4 regions of the Pseudomonas sp. D5(2026) genome follow, and region 1 is predicted to be linked to each of the others. Evidence: predicted binding sites of a transcription regulator. Region 1 holds the regulator's gene; each other region holds the start of a gene.

Region 1 (3,735 bases):
GATGTGGTGACCTCGGTGGGCAACCTGGCCTACTTCGAGCAGCAGCAGAGCGCAGCCAAGCCGGACAAGATGAAAGGCTGGGGCGTGACCATCCAGTACCAGGCGCAGAAGGACCTGGTAATTCTCACCGACCGCGCCAAGGTCGAGAACGAAGGCAACACCACCGAAGGCGAAAAGATCGTCTACAACACCCAGACCCAGGTGGCGACCGCCGGTCGCGGTAGCAACGTGACAACACCACGTCAGCGTATCGACATGGTGATCCAGCCCAAGAAGAAGGCCGAGTAAATGGCAACCCTCAAAGCCCAGCACCTGGCAAAGAGCTACAAGGGGCGGCAGGTAGTACGTGATGTCAGCCTGTCGATCGACAGCGGCCAGATCGTCGGCCTGCTCGGCCCCAACGGCGCCGGCAAGACCACTTGCTTCTACATGATTGTCGGGCTGGTCCAGGCCGAACAGGGCCGAGTACTGATCGACAACCTCGATGTGAGCCACCAGCCCATGCACGGCCGCGCCCGCGCCGGCATCGGCTACCTGCCGCAGGAGGCCTCGATCTTCCGCAAGCTGTCGGTAGCCGACAACATCATGGCCATCCTCGAGACCCGCAAGGATCTCGACCGGGACGGCCGCCGCAAAGAGCTGGAAAGCCTGCTGCAGGAGTTCCACATCAGCCACATCCGCGACAACCTCGGCATGAGCCTGTCCGGTGGCGAACGCCGCCGCGTCGAGATTGCCCGCGCCCTGGCGACAGCGCCCAAGTTCATCCTGCTGGACGAACCGTTCGCCGGTGTCGACCCGATTTCGGTTGGCGACATCAAGCAGATCATCCACCACCTCAAGGCCAAGGGTATCGGTGTACTGATTACCGACCACAACGTGCGTGAAACGCTGGATATCTGCGAAACCGCTTACATCGTCAACGATGGCCGACTGATCGCTGAAGGCGACGCAGAAACCATCCTGGCAAACGATCTGGTCAAAGAAGTTTACCTGGGCCATGAGTTCCGCCTCTGACCCGGCAAGCGCCTGAAGTACTGGCTAACAGCCGTGAGACTGCGGGTAAAGTTGTTACGGTACTCTAGGCAAACGCTACAATTTAAGGCATAAAACTTGCTTGATCTGGCGCTCCGGCGCCCTCGTGTAGTGGATGGCGCATGCGCGCCGGCGAACAAGGTATTAAGCCCCTGCCATGAAACCATCGCTCGTCCTAAAAATGGGCCAGCAACTGACGATGACTCCTCAGTTGCAACAGGCCATCCGCCTGCTCCAGCTCTCAACCCTGGACCTCCAACAGGAAATCCAGGAAGCGCTGGAGTCGAACCCGATGCTCGAACGTCAGGAAGACGGCGAAGACTTCGACAACAGCGACCCGATGGCCGACAACGCCGAGAACAAGCCGGCCGCCGAAGTTCAGGACAACAGCTTCCAGGAAAGCGCCGTCAGCGCCGACAACCTGGAAGACGGTGAGTGGAGCGAGCGCATCCCCAACGAGCTCCCGGTCGATACCGCCTGGGAAGACATCTACCAGACCAGCGCCAGCAGCCTGCCGAGCAACGATGACGACGAGTGGGACTTCACCACACGCACATCGGCCGGCGAGAGCCTGCAAAGCCACCTGCTGTGGCAGTTGAACCTGGCGCCGATGTCCGACACCGACCGCTTGATTGCCGTCACCCTGATCGACAGCATCAACGGGCAGGGCTACCTGGAAGACACCCTCGAAGAAATCTGCGCCGGTTTCGACCCGGAGCTGGATATCGAGCTGGACGAGGTCGAAGCAGTACTGCACCGCATCCAGCAGTTCGAGCCGGCTGGCGTCGGTGCTCGCAACCTCGGCGAATGCCTGTTGCTGCAACTGCGCCAACTGCCCGCTACAACCCCGTGGATGACCGAAGCCAAGCGTCTGGTCACCGATTTCATCGACCTGCTCGGCAGCCGTGACTACAGCCAGCTGATGCGGCGGATGAAAATCAAGGAAGACGAGCTGCGCCAGGTCATCGAACTGGTGCAAAGCCTTAACCCGCGCCCTGGTTCGCAGATCGAGTCCAGCGAGCCCGAGTACGTGGTGCCCGACGTCATCGTGCGCAAGGACAGCGACCGTTGGCTGGTAGAGCTGAACCAGGAAGCCATCCCACGCCTGCGCGTCAACCCGCAGTACGCCGGCTTCGTGCGACGTGCCGACACCAGCGCCGACAACACCTTCATGCGCAACCAGCTACAGGAAGCGCGCTGGTTCATCAAGAGCCTGCAAAGCCGTAACGAAACCCTGATGAAGGTGGCCACGCAGATCGTCGAGCACCAGCGCGGCTTCCTCGACCACGGCGACGAAGCGATGAAGCCGTTGGTACTGCATGACATTGCCGAAGCAGTAGGCATGCACGAATCGACCATCTCGCGGGTTACCACGCAGAAATACATGCACACCCCGCGCGGTATCTACGAACTGAAATACTTTTTCTCCAGCCATGTCAGCACCTCCGAAGGCGGAGAATGCTCGTCCACGGCGATCCGCGCGATCATCAAGAAACTGGTTGCGGCGGAAAATCAGAAAAAGCCATTGAGTGACAGCAAGATCGCTGGTTTACTGGAGGCACAAGGCATCCAGGTAGCCCGTCGCACCGTCGCCAAGTACCGCGAGTCCCTCGGCATCGCACCGTCGAGCGAACGCAAGCGACTGATGTAGCCCCTGAGATGAGCCACAGCGTTTTCGTGGCAGGTGCAAGACCTGCCTCTTTATGCACGGGCAACAAAGGAGAAGCTGTATGCAAGTCAATATCAGTGGACAGCATGTAGAAGTCACCCAGCCACTGCGCGATTACGTGCTTGAAAAGCTCGCCCGCGTGGAGAGTCACTTCGACAAGATCACCAACGTGCAGGTAATCATGAAAGTCGAGAAGCTTCAGCAGAAGGTCGAGGCGACCCTGCAGATTCCCGGCGGCGAAGTGGTAGCCAACGCCGAACACGAAGACATGTATGCAGCGATCGATGCCTTGGCCGACAAGCTCGACCGCCAACTGAAAAAACACAAGGAAAAACAGCAAAGCCTGCTGCAAGGTGCAGCTGCCCGCTGATCCCCCTCATCCATGATCCGACTTGAAACCATCCTGACCCCCGGCCGTTCCCTCGTGAACGTGCCGGGCGGCAGCAAGAAGCGCGCCCTGGAAAAGGTCGCCACTGTCATCGCCGACCAAGTGCCAGAACTGGAGATGCAGGACGTCTTCGAAAAACTGGTAGCCCGGGAAAAGCTCGGCTCTACCGGATTCGGCAATGGCATCGCCATCCCGCACTGCCGCCTTGAAGGATGCTCAGCTCCAGTCAGCGCTCTGCTGCACCTGGAAGCCCCTATTGATTACGACGCCATCGATGGCGCGCCAGTGGACCTGCTGTTTGTGCTGCTGGTGCCCGAAGCGGCCACCGATGCCCATCTTGAGCTATTGCGTCAGATCGCCAGCATGCTCGATCGCAAGGAGGTTCGTGATCGGCTGCGCGCGGCCACCAGCAATGAGGCTCTGTTCCAGGTTGTCCTGGACGTACAGAACGAGCACTGAACATGCGCCTGATCATCGTCAGCGGCCGGTCCGGCTCCGGCAAGAGCACCGCCCTCGATGTCCTGGAAGACAGCGGTTTTTATTGCATCGACAATCTGCCCGCTGGGCTGCTGCCGCAGTTGGCGGAAAATGCACTGATCAACACCGATTTGCTGCAGCCCAAGGTGGCGGTGTCAATCGATGCGCG
Region 2 (3,735 bases), 630 kb from region 1:
ATGGCCATGGATAAGGATGTCACAAAGAGAATGGTCCAGTCTGCCGGACTTGTTGTGGGGCCTTGGCTGGCCATGAACTCCATGCGTCCTTGGGAGGAACTGGTTGAGTGCCTGGGTAGCAGCACGCTCTTCGTAAAGCCCGCCACTTCGGGCTCCTCGATTGGTGTATCTAGGGTCTCCAACGCCTTGGAATATGCTGCGGCATTTGCTATTGCAGCACGAGAGGACACAAAGGTGCTTGTGGAGGCTGCTGTCTATGGAAGAGAGATAGAGTGTGGTGTGCTCGAACTTGAGGAGGGTTTGATGGCCTCGGTGGTGGGTGAAATAATCAAAAAGGAAGGGCACGCCTATTACGATTATCAGGCGAAATACGATTCCAGCAGTGTGACAGGTCTTCGTGTGCCAAGCTTGTTGCCACCTGACATTGTCGCGCGCATCCAGGCTCTATCAGTCCAGGCGTTTAGATGCCTTGAACTGAAGGGGTACGCCAGGGTGGATTTTTTCTTGACAGAAGTGGGTGAAATTATTCTCAATGAGATCAATGCCTTACCCGGATTTACGAGTGCCAGTATGTACCCGAAGATGTTTGAGTGCTCCGGTTACCCTCCGCTGAAGTTGGTAGGAGCGCTAGTCGAATATGGGCTCTCATCAGCATCTAAAGAACGTTTATGACACGTCCTGCCGACGCCGCTTCTCAAGAAACGTAACGATTGCATCTCGCCCCTCGGCAAGGTGCTCGGCTAAAAAGTGCTTGGCGGCTTCGCGATCCCCCTCAGCGCAAGCGCTCAAAATGCTTTTATGATCCTGTTGCGATTTCTTGTGATAGTCGAGATTTGTTAACAAAAAACGAAGATGGCGATCCACCGAGTCATGAAGGGACTTAATCAATGCAAGTAACCTAGGGCGCTTTGCTTTTGCATAAAGAAAATAATGGAATTTTTCATTGAGTTCGCTAAGGTGGTGCGGGTCGGTGGCATGCTCCATGGTAGATACAAGTTCGTACATCTGCGCCAGATCATTTTCTACGATGTTGTCAAAACCAAAGTCCAAGGCGGTGCATTCTGCCATGATCCGCATATCATAGATCTCGACAATGTCTTCAATCGTCATGATCGCTACAGAGGCCCCTTTATGGACTTCGTAGGTAACAAGCCCTTCGGCCTCCAACTGCCTTATGGCGTCCCTTACCGGCATACGACTCAAACCGAATTTCGAGGCTAGCTCTTCTTGGCGCAAAGCCGTACCTTCGGCTATTGCGCCAGAAAGTATGCCTTCGCGTAGCGACTCGACCACATAATCCATCGCGGTTTTATGGCGATGTTTGTCAGGAACGATAAAGCTATCGAGAGAGTTCGCCACCATGTTCTCCGGGTCTAGCGATGTAGTCAAAAGCGCTGGCGAAGGTATCACAGACTCACTAGAGCTACCATCGAGCAGTTGGCATGATGTTCATGCCTTTGAGTAGTCATTGGCTCTCTACATCCGCATAGAAACCGTGAGTTTTTGCATGATCAAGTCGCTCAGTTTTTTTTGTCGTGGCGCCACCCTCTCCGTGGCTTTCCAAGAGCTTAAGCCTTGGGCCATTGCCGTAGAGGCGATTGGGCGGGAGGTCTCGTTTTTCTTGGTGATTGCCTGCTCATGAGCCACCCGTCAACGCGGTGGTGCTCGCCCGGTTCATCTTTTCGTGTGGGTGTCTGCCAAAGTTGGAAAGCTTCTTGCAATGCCAGCCGCAGGCGCCCCCTGGGCGTCAAAGTTTTGCATCAAGAGGACTCGCGGTGGATCGCACTCAGTTAATCAGCAACGCCCGTAACAACCTGGCCGGGCTCGGCCGGGGCAACCTGGGTGTGCCGCTGTTGCTGCTGGTGATGTTGGCAATGATGATGTTGCCGATACCGCCGTTCCTGCTCGACGTGTTCTTCACCTTCAACATCGCCCTGTCGATCGTGGTGCTGCTGGTGTGTGTATACGCCCTGCGCCCGCTCGACTTTGCCGCGTTCCCCACCATCCTGCTGGTGGCCACTTTGTTGCGCCTGGCCCTGAACGTGGCGTCCACCCGTGTGGTCATGCTGCATGGCCAGGAGGGCCACGGCGCTGCCGGTAAAGTGATCCAGGCCTTCGGTGAGGTGGTGATCGGCGGCAACTACGTGGTCGGTGCCGTCGTGTTCGCCATCCTCATGATCATCAACTTCGTGGTGGTGACCAAGGGGGCCGGGCGTATCTCGGAAGTGAGTGCGCGTTTCACCCTTGACGCCATGCCCGGCAAGCAGATGGCCATCGACGCCGACCTCAATGCCGGCCTGATCGATCAGGCCCAGGCCAAGCACCGCCGTGCCGAGGTGGCGCAGGAGGCCGAGTTCTACGGTTCGATGGACGGTGCCAGCAAGTTCGTGCGCGGTGATGCCATCGCCGGCTTGCTGATCCTGTTCATCAACCTGATCGGCGGCATATTGATCGGCATGATGCAGCACGGCATGAGTTTCACGGAGGCCGGCAAGGTGTACGCCTTGCTGACCATCGGTGACGGTTTGGTGGCGCAATTGCCATCACTGCTGCTGTCCACCGCCGCCGCGATCATGGTCACCCGCGCGTCGGGCTCCGAGGACATGGGCAAGCTGATCAATCGGCAGATGTTCGATTCGCCCAAGGCCCTGGCAGTGTCTGGCGGGTTGATGATTGTCATGGGGCTGGTGCCGGGCATGCCGCACGTGGCGTTCCTCAGCCTCGGCCTGCTGGCCGGTGGGGGCGCCTACCTGGTGTGGAAGAAACAGCAGCAGGCCAAGGTCAAAGCCCTGGAAGAGGCGCAGCGCCAGCAGGACCTGCTGCCCTCGCCACAACGCGCGCTGGAAACCAAGGAACTGGGTTGGGATGACGTCACCCCCATCGACATGATCGGCCTGGAGGTTGGCTATCGGCTGATCCCGCTGGTCGATCGCAACCAAGGCGGCCAGCTGCTGGCGCGGATCAAGGGCGTGCGCAAGAAGCTGTCGCAGGACCTGGGCTTCCTGATGCCCACCGTGCACATTCGTGACAACCTCGACCTGCAACCCAGCGCCTATCGCCTGACCCTGATGGGGGTGATTCTGGCCGAGGCGGAGATCTATCCGGACCGCGAACTGGCAATCAACCCGGGGCAGGTGTTCGGCACCCTGAACGGTATTGCCGCGCGCGATCCGGCGTTTGGCCTGGAGGCGGTGTGGATCGATGTTGGCCAGCGTTCCCAGGCGCAGTCGCTGGGCTACACCGTGGTCGATGCCAGCACCGTGGTGGCCACCCACCTCAACCAGATCCTGCAGAAACATTGCCACGAGCTGATCGGTCACGAAGAGGTTCAGCAACTGCTGCAAGTACTTGCCAAGGCATCGCCTAAACTTGCAGAAGAGCTGGTGCCGGGTGTCATTTCCTTGTCGGGGCTGCTCAAGGTGCTGCAAGCACTGTTGTCTGAACAGGTGCCAGTGCGCGATATTCGCAGTATTGCCGAGGCCATCGCGAACAACGCCGGCAAGAGTCAAGATACCGCCGCACTGGTGGCGGCAGTGCGCGTCGGATTGTGTCGTGCCATCGTGCAAAGCATTGTCGGCGTTGAGTCGGAGCTGCCAGTGATTACCCTGGAGCCAAGGTTGGAACAGATTTTGCTGAATAGTCTGCAAAGGGCCGGGCAGGGTCAGGAAGATGGTGTTCTTCTGGAACCTAGCATGGCCGAGAAGCTGCAACGTTCGCTGATCGAGGCGGCCCAGC
Region 3 (3,735 bases), 2.4 Mb from region 1:
GATCTTGGTGTACAGGTCGTATTTCTTGGCCACCTGGCCGATGACGATGAGCTTGTCGGGGGTTATTTCACCACCGGGAATGCGCGGCACCACCGAATAGGTGCCGTTTTTCTGCATGTTGGCCATGAAGGTGTCGTTGGTGTCCTGCAGCGGTACCAGCGCCGGGTCCATGATCGGCTGGTTCCAGCACGAGGCAAGGATGTTGCCCACCGCCGGCTTGCAGATGTCACACCCCAGATAGCCCTTGCCATGGCGCTCGAGCAGTTCGCTGAAGGTGCGGATACCCTCCACCCGCACCAACCCGTACAGCTCCTGCCGGGTGTAGGCAAAGTGCTCGCACAGGCTCTTGTCCACCGCCACGCCGCGGGCCGTCAGTTCGTGCTCGAAGACTTGCTTGAGCAGGGCCGCGCAACCGCCGCAGCCGGTCGCGGCCTTGGTGCAGCCCTTGACCGCAGCCAAGTCGCTACAGCCACTGTCGATCGCGGCGCACACCGCCCCCTTGCTGACGTTGTGGCAGGAGCAGATGGTCGCGCTGTCGGGCAGCGCATCGGCGCCCAGGGCCGGCGCACCACCGCCTTGCGGCAGGATCAGCGCTGCCGGGTCGGCCGGCAGGGCGATGCCGTTCTGGGCGTACTGCAACAGGGTGTCGTAATAGCTGTTGTCACCGACCAGCACCGCGCCGAGCACGTGCTTGCCGCTGGCATCCACCACCAAACGGCGGTAAGCGCTGTTGGCTTCATCGATGAAGCGATAGCTGCGCGCGCCCGGCGTGGCACCGTGGGCGTCGCCGATCGAACCGACATCCACCCCCAGCAGCTTGAGCTTGGTCGACATGTCGGCGCCGGTGAACGCCACCGCCGCCTCGCCCATCAGCAGCCCAGCCAGGTTGCGCGCCATGCTGTAGCCTGGGGCGACCAGGCCGAACACACTGCCGTTCCACGAGGCGCACTCGCCGATGGCGAAGATGCGTGGGTCGCTGCTGCGGCAGTGGTTATCGATAACCACGCCACCGCGCGCGGCGATGTCCAGGCCGCAACCCCGGCCCAGTGCATCCTGTGGGCGGATACCGGCGGAGAACACGATCAGGTCGGTTTCCAGGTGCTCACCGCCGTCGAAGTTCATGCGGTAGCGGTAGGTTTCACCGGCACTGACCGACTGGGTGGCGCGCGCCAGGTGCACCCCCACACCCAGCGCTTCGATCTGCGCCTTCAACGCGGCACCGCCCTCGCCGTCCAGCTGTACCGGCATCAGCCGTGGGGCGAATTCCACCACGTGGGCTTCCAGCCCCAGCGACTTGAGGGCGTTGGCCGCTTCCAGGCCAAGCAGGCCACCGCCGACCACCACCCCTCGGCGGGCACCGGCTGCGGCAGCACGAATGCCATCGAGGTCGTCCAGGGTGCGGTAGACCAGGCGGGCATTGCCGCTGGAGCCTTCGATTGGCGGCACAAAGGGATAGGAGCCGGTAGCCAGCACCAGTTGGTCGTAGCCGTAACGACCTTCGGCAGTGACGACTTCGCGGCGCTCGCGGTCGATCTCCAGAACGGCCTCACCCAGGTGCAGGTGCACGCCATTGGCGTCGTAGAAATCGTGCTCACACAGGGCCAGGGTTTCGGCACAGCTGCCGCCGAAGTATTCGGACAGGTGCACGCGGTCATACGCGCGTTGGCGCTCTTCGCCAAATACCCGCACCTCGAAGCGCTGCAGGGCGCCGCGACTGACCAGTTGTTCGACGCAATGGTGGCCGACCATGCCGTTGCCGACGATGACCAGTCGCTCTCGTTGCCCGCTGCTCGCTGTTGCCTTCATAAGCCGATCCTCGATCAAAAAAAAAGCGCCTGGAGCCGAAGCTCCAGGCGCCTTTGCCTGTATTCATCACGGTAGGGGGCCCGGGTTGATCGCCGTTGATCAGTGGGCTTTGTTGTATCCGAGGTTAAGCAGGGAGTGTGCCAATTGGGCTGCGTGGGATGCCTGGGTTGCCTGTGCCGGCCTCTTCGCGGGTAAACCCGCTCCTACACTTGCGCTGGGCCCGCCCAGCCAATGCACATTCAAAGTGCACAGCACCCCATCTTGGAGCACTTCAGTACACATCGCGCCGATAACGCCTGGCCTTGCTCAAGCCTTCGACATAAGCCGCAGCCGCCGCCGCATCCATCCGGCCATGCTCGGCGACGATTACCCGCAACGCCGCATCCACATCCCTGGCCATACGCTGCGCATCGCCACACACATAGAAATACGCCCCCGCCTCCAGCCACTGCCACAACAGCGCACCCTGCTCAAGCATGCGCTGCTGCACATAGATCTTCTCGGCCTGGTCCCGCGAGAACGCCGTGTCCAGCCGCAGGTGCCCCGCCGCCTGCCAGGCCTGCAACTGCTCCTGGTAATAGAAGTCGGTCGCTGCGTACTGCTCACCGAAGAACAGCCAGTTGTCACCTTTTGCCCCCCGTGCCTCTCGCTCCTCGAGGAACGCACGAAACGGTGCAATGCCAGTACCAGGGCCCACCATGATCACCGGCACGCTGTCGTCCTCGGGCAAGCGGAAGTGCTTCGACACCTGCGGGAAGATCGCCACTTTCTGCACCTGCGCACGGTCGGCAAGGTAGCTTGAGCACACGCCTTTACGTTCGCCATAACGCACCGTCGACACCGTCAGATGCACCTGGCCTGGGTGCGCCAGTGGGCTGGAGCTGATCGAATAGAGCCGCGGCTGCAATGGTTTGAGCAGTTCCAGCCAGCTAGCCAGCGGCAACTGCTGGGGGAAGGCGCGCAGCACATCGACCAGCTGCCGGCCCCACAGCCAATCTTGCAGCTCGGCCTTGCATTCGGGCTGCAGCAAACGCTGCAGGTCAGGCGCATTGCTGGCAAATGCCTGCAGTTGCTGCGCAGTGACCTTGGCAATTTCCAGATGTGCTTGCAGGGCTTCGCCCAATGGCATGGCGCAATGACCTTTAAGCTCGACCATCGCCTGGCCATCGAGCTGCATCAGCGTCAGCAGTTCCTCTACCAGGGCCGGGCAGTTGCGCGGCCATACGCCCAGGGCATCGCCGGCAGCGTAACTGAAGCCGCTTCCGCCCAAGTCGAAGACCAACTGACGGGTTTCCTTGCTGGCGCCGGGGCCATTGAGCAGGCGGTTTTCCAGCACAGTGGCCATCCAGGGTTGCTGCTTGCTATAGACCGCCAAGGGTGCAGGTTCACTCGCCGGTGGTGGTGCCGCAGCACTGCCCAGTGCAGGCAATAGCGCTTCGAGCCAGCCGGCAAAGGCTTCGTCGAAGTCTGGCTCGCAGTCCACCCGTTGCAGTAGGCGCCGCGCTCCCAGCTCGGCCAGGCGCTGGTCGAGCTTGCGGCCAAAACCGCAGAACTGGTCGTAACTGGAGTCGCCCAGGGCCAGTACGGCATAGGACAGCCCGGCGCAGTGAGCGCCCTCCTCACCCTGCAAGGCCTGCCAGAATGCCGCGCCGCTGTCGGGCGCGTCGCCATCGCCAAAGGTGCTGGCGATCAACACCACACTGGCAGCGCCCTGCAGCTGGCTTGGACTGACCACCTCCAGGCAACTGAGTTGCACGTTCAGACCAGCATCGCGCAGGCGCGCGGCACAGCGTTCGGCCAGTTGCTCACCAGTGCCGGTCTGCGAGGCCCACAGCACCTGATGCCATGGCGCGGCCTGTGCTGCGATGGGTGCAGTTGCAGGATGGGCGAACAGCCCGGCCAGCAAGCCGTCGACAAACAAACGACGGC
Region 4 (3,735 bases), 570 kb from region 1:
GCCAGGCGCACCCCGTTACCCACCTGGTTCTTGCCAACACCCAGGCGGTTGGAGCCTGCGTAGACATCGGCGAACTCGGCACGCGACGACTTGAAGCCAGTGGTGTTGACGTTGGCGATGTTGTTGCCGGTGACATCCAGCTGCTTGTTTGCTGCGTACAGACCGCTAAGGCCGATATTGAAAGACATGAATTCGCTCCTTTTGCCGCACTAGCGGGCCTTAGATACCGATGGTTTGCACGTCGGAGAGGGACACTTTGCCAACACCGGCAAGGTTGAGCACCATTTCGCCGGCGGCGCTGAAGCTGACGCTTGTCACCTTGGCCGGCAGCAGCGTGCTCATCTGCACCGACTTGCCGTCCACCGTGGTGCTGGCGGTGAAGGTGTAGGTGCCAGGGTCGACTTTCTCGCCACTGTTGTTGGTACCGTCCCAGATAAAATCGGCGTAACCGGCTTTCTGCTCGCCCAACTCGATGGTCTTGACGGTATTGCCGTCCTTGTCCTTGATGGTGATCTTCGCTTCGCCGATGGCTTGCGGCACAACGAACTGCGCATTGAAGCTTTCGGCGGTGTCGACCACGGCCTTGTCGTTCTGCACCACCACCGAACGCCCAACCAGCGACGACGCCTGCAAGGCCTGGGACGAGGCCATGGAGCCGGTAATGGCACTGACCGACTCGTTCAGCGAGGTAATACCTTCGAGGCTGCTGAACTGTGCCAACTGGGCAACGAACTCACCGTTGTCCTGCGGGTCCAGCGGGTTCTGGTGCTGCATCTGGGTGACCAGCAGCTGCAGAAAGGCATCTTTGCCGAGCGAATCGTTGCCGGTCTTGGATGCGGTGTCCGTGGTCTTCTTGGTGCTGGTGCCCACACCCGACGCCGACAGCACGTCATTGAGGTTCACACCGTTAGTATCGATTGCCATGCTCTGAATTCCTTATCACTGCCCCAGGGTCAGCACTTTCTGCATCATGCTCTTGGCCGTGTTCATCAGCTCGGCATTGGTCTGAAACGCGCGGCTGGCGGAGATCATGTCAGCCATCTCCTCGACCACGTTGACGTTCGGGTAGTAGACGTAGCCGTCCTTGTTCGCCGCCGGGTGATTCGGCTCGTAGCGTGCTTCCAGAGTGCTCTGGTCTTCGACGATGCCTTTTACCTGCACACCCTGCCCTGCCTCGCCCTGGTCTTCGAACAGCGACTGGCTGCTGCCGGCCTGCGCATTCTGGAAGGTGGTGGCGAACACTGGGTGACGGGCGCGATACGTCTGGTCGATGCTCGAAGACACGGTCTCGGCGTTGGCGATGTTGGACGCCACGGTGTTCAGGCGCGTGTTCTGTGCACTCATGCCGCTACCGGCAATGTTGAAGACACTGGAAAGGGACATGGTCATTCTCCCCGCAGGGCGGAAACCAGCCCTTTGAATTTACTGTTGAGCAAGGTGAAGCTGGCCTGGAAGCCAATCGCGTTTTCCGTGTAGTTCGATTGCTCGATCTGCGCATCCACGGTGTTCTGGTCGATCGACGGCTGCAGCGGCGTGCGGTATTTGAGGGTTTCATCAGCCATGGCCAGGCCCTCAGCCTCGATGTGCCGGCTGTTGGTACGGTCAAGACTGAAGCGGCCGCCGCTCTGCTGCTTGTCGCTTTCGGCTGCGAGCACCGAGGCGAAGTCCATATCACGCGCCTTGTAGTTGGGCGTGTCGGCGTTGGCGATGTTGTTGGCCAGCACTTCAGCGCGCTGGGCGCGGAAGCCCAGAGCCTTTTCGTGAATACCAAGCGCCTTGTCGAAGCTGATGCTCATGTCAGGGAAACCTTCAGAGGTTGACCGGAATTTCGTTGAGCAAGGTATAGCAAGGGCTGTGCCAACCAACGAAAAGCCCGGAAATACGGGCCTGCAGGGCGAGGTGGTGTCAGAGTGATGCCAGAAAAGCGGCAAAGGACTTCCGCCTTGGGCCGCGAAAGCGGCAATTGCCGGGCGGCAAAAGCGGCAAAACAAAAAATTGACGTCATTGTTCGGCGACAGAAGGGTTTCGCCTGGGAGATCGAGCGCCGCCCGCGCGGCGCATCGCGAGCTGCGCTCGCTCCTACGTTTGTTTCGGGCCAATTATTCCTGTGGGATTTGCGCGCGAACGCCTGGGTGCATGGCTCGATATCGCGCAGTACAAACAAGGCGGTCGCGCGCGTCTGCAACAGGGATACCGGCCCGAAACAAACGTAGGAGCGAGCGCAGCTCGCGATGCGCCGCGCGGGCGGCGCTCGATCTCACAAACGCCACCCCCTTCAAGGCATACCTTACTTGGCCTGGTAGATGATCCCCGGACTGCACTGCACCATCTGGTAATGGTCAGGCAGCCCGTTCAGGGCTTCGGAAGCCCCGAGGAACAGATACCCACCCGGCTTCAAGGTACTGTGAATACGCAAGAGAATGTCCTTCTTCACCTGCGCCGAGAAATAGATCAGCACATTGCGGCAGAACACGATGTCGAACTTGCCCAGACTGGCATAACTGTCGAGCAGGTTGAACGAGCGGAATTCGACACGGCTGCGAATCGCTGGCTTGACCGCCCAGCGCCCCGGCCCCTTGGGGTCGAAGTAGCGCTGCAGGCGCTCCTGGGACAAGCCGCGGGCAATCGCCAGGCTGTCGTATTCGCCGGTCTTGCAGTTGGTCAGCATGGTGCCGGAGAGATCGGTGGCGACGATCTGCGCCCCCATCTTCAACTGGCCAAGGTTGCTGCGCTCGAACTCGTCGATTGCCATCGAGATGGAATACGGCTCCTGCCCCGACGAACAGGCCGCCGACCACATGCGCAGGCGCTGGCCGGGGTTGTTGCGGATGAATTCGGGGATCACCTTGTTCTTCAGCACTTCGAACGGATAGGTGTCGCGAAACCAAAGGGTCTCGTTGGTGGTCATGGCATCGACCACCTGCTCGCGCAAGCCGCCGCGCGGCTGGGCCTGAATGCGCTGCACCAGCTCACCCAGACTCTTGATGCCCTGTTGTTCCATCAGCTTGTTGAGACGGCTGGAAACCAGATACTGCTTATTCTCGCCCAGCAGGATGCCACAGGCTTTCTCCAGGAAGACCCGGAACTGTTCGAAATCCAAATTACCCGTAGACACTACTGCCGCCTCTTTTCAATCACTGGTGCCGGGGGCATGCCCCCGGCTGCTTCAATGCGCTGCCTTGATCCGGTCGACCACCCGTTGGGCCAGGTCGTCCGGCTTGAACTTGGCCAGGAAGTCATCGGCACCGACCTTCTTGACCATTGCCTGGTTGAACACCCCGGAAAGCGAAGTATGCAGGCAGATGTGCAACTTTTGCATGCGCGGATCGCTGCGAATCTCCGCGGTTAGCGTATAGCCGTCCATTTCCGGCATTTCAATGTCCGAGATCATCATCAGGAACTCTTCTTCCGGCTTTTTGCCCTCATCCACCAGCTGACGCAGGTAGTTCAGAGCCTGACGGCCATCATTGAGCGCCACCACCTCGACCCCTACGGTCTGCAGGCAACGGCTGACCTGCTTGCGCGCCACCGACGAGTCGTCGACGGTCAGCACCCGCATCAACACCGCCTTGTCCTGCACCTCGGCATCGATCACACCGGCCGATACCGACTCGGACGACGGCGACACTTCGGCCAGCACCTTCTCCACGTCGATGATCTCGACCATGCGTTTGTCCACCCGGGTGACCGCGGTCAGGTAGTGATCACGGCCGGTACCCTTGGGTGGCGGATGGA

Evidence for each region. The regulator sigma-54, encoded in region 1, starts transcription at its own class of promoters, with help from an activator protein. The targets are predictions, from matches to a motif close to ANTGGCATNNANNTTGCTNT.
Region 2: the regulator sigma-54 is predicted to act here: its motif matches at 1,703-1,722, upstream of flhA (flagellar biosynthesis protein FlhA).
Region 3: the regulator sigma-54 is predicted to act here: its motif matches at 1,932-1,951, upstream of nirB (nitrite reductase large subunit NirB).
Region 4: the regulator sigma-54 is predicted to act here: its motif matches at 1,843-1,862, upstream of flgB (flagellar basal body rod protein FlgB).

What each region holds. Positions count from the first base shown of each region.
Region 1 covers NZ_CM173421.1:983,337-987,071, reverse strand. The annotation lists gene lptA (lipopolysaccharide transport periplasmic protein LptA) at 1-288, shown strand, start outside; gene lptB (LPS export ABC transporter ATP-binding protein) at 289-1,014, shown strand; gene AC3B5Q_RS04585 (RNA polymerase factor sigma-54) at 1,190-2,683, shown strand; gene hpf (ribosome hibernation-promoting factor, HPF/YfiA family) at 2,763-3,071, shown strand; gene ptsN (PTS IIA-like nitrogen regulatory protein PtsN) at 3,084-3,548, shown strand; gene rapZ (RNase adapter RapZ) at 3,551-3,735, shown strand, end outside.
Region 2 covers NZ_CM173421.1:1,617,956-1,621,690, forward strand. The annotation lists gene AC3B5Q_RS07575 (D-alanine--D-alanine ligase family protein) at 1-672, shown strand, start outside; gene AC3B5Q_RS07580 (GntR family transcriptional regulator) at 667-1,362, opposite strand; gene flhA (flagellar biosynthesis protein FlhA) at 1,776-3,735, shown strand, end outside.
Region 3 covers NZ_CM173421.1:4,251,025-4,254,759, forward strand. The annotation lists gene nirB (nitrite reductase large subunit NirB) at 1-1,806, opposite strand, end outside; gene AC3B5Q_RS19680 (bifunctional nitrate reductase/sulfite reductase flavoprotein subunit alpha) at 2,078-3,735, opposite strand, start outside.
Region 4 covers NZ_CM173421.1:1,551,725-1,555,459, reverse strand. The annotation lists gene flgE (flagellar hook protein FlgE) at 1-188, opposite strand, end outside; gene flgD (flagellar hook assembly protein FlgD) at 220-924, opposite strand; gene flgC (flagellar basal body rod protein FlgC) at 940-1,383, opposite strand; gene flgB (flagellar basal body rod protein FlgB) at 1,386-1,796, opposite strand; gene AC3B5Q_RS07290 (hypothetical protein) at 1,944-2,213, shown strand; gene cheR (protein-glutamate O-methyltransferase CheR) at 2,288-3,115, opposite strand; gene AC3B5Q_RS07280 (chemotaxis protein CheV) at 3,167-3,735, opposite strand, start outside.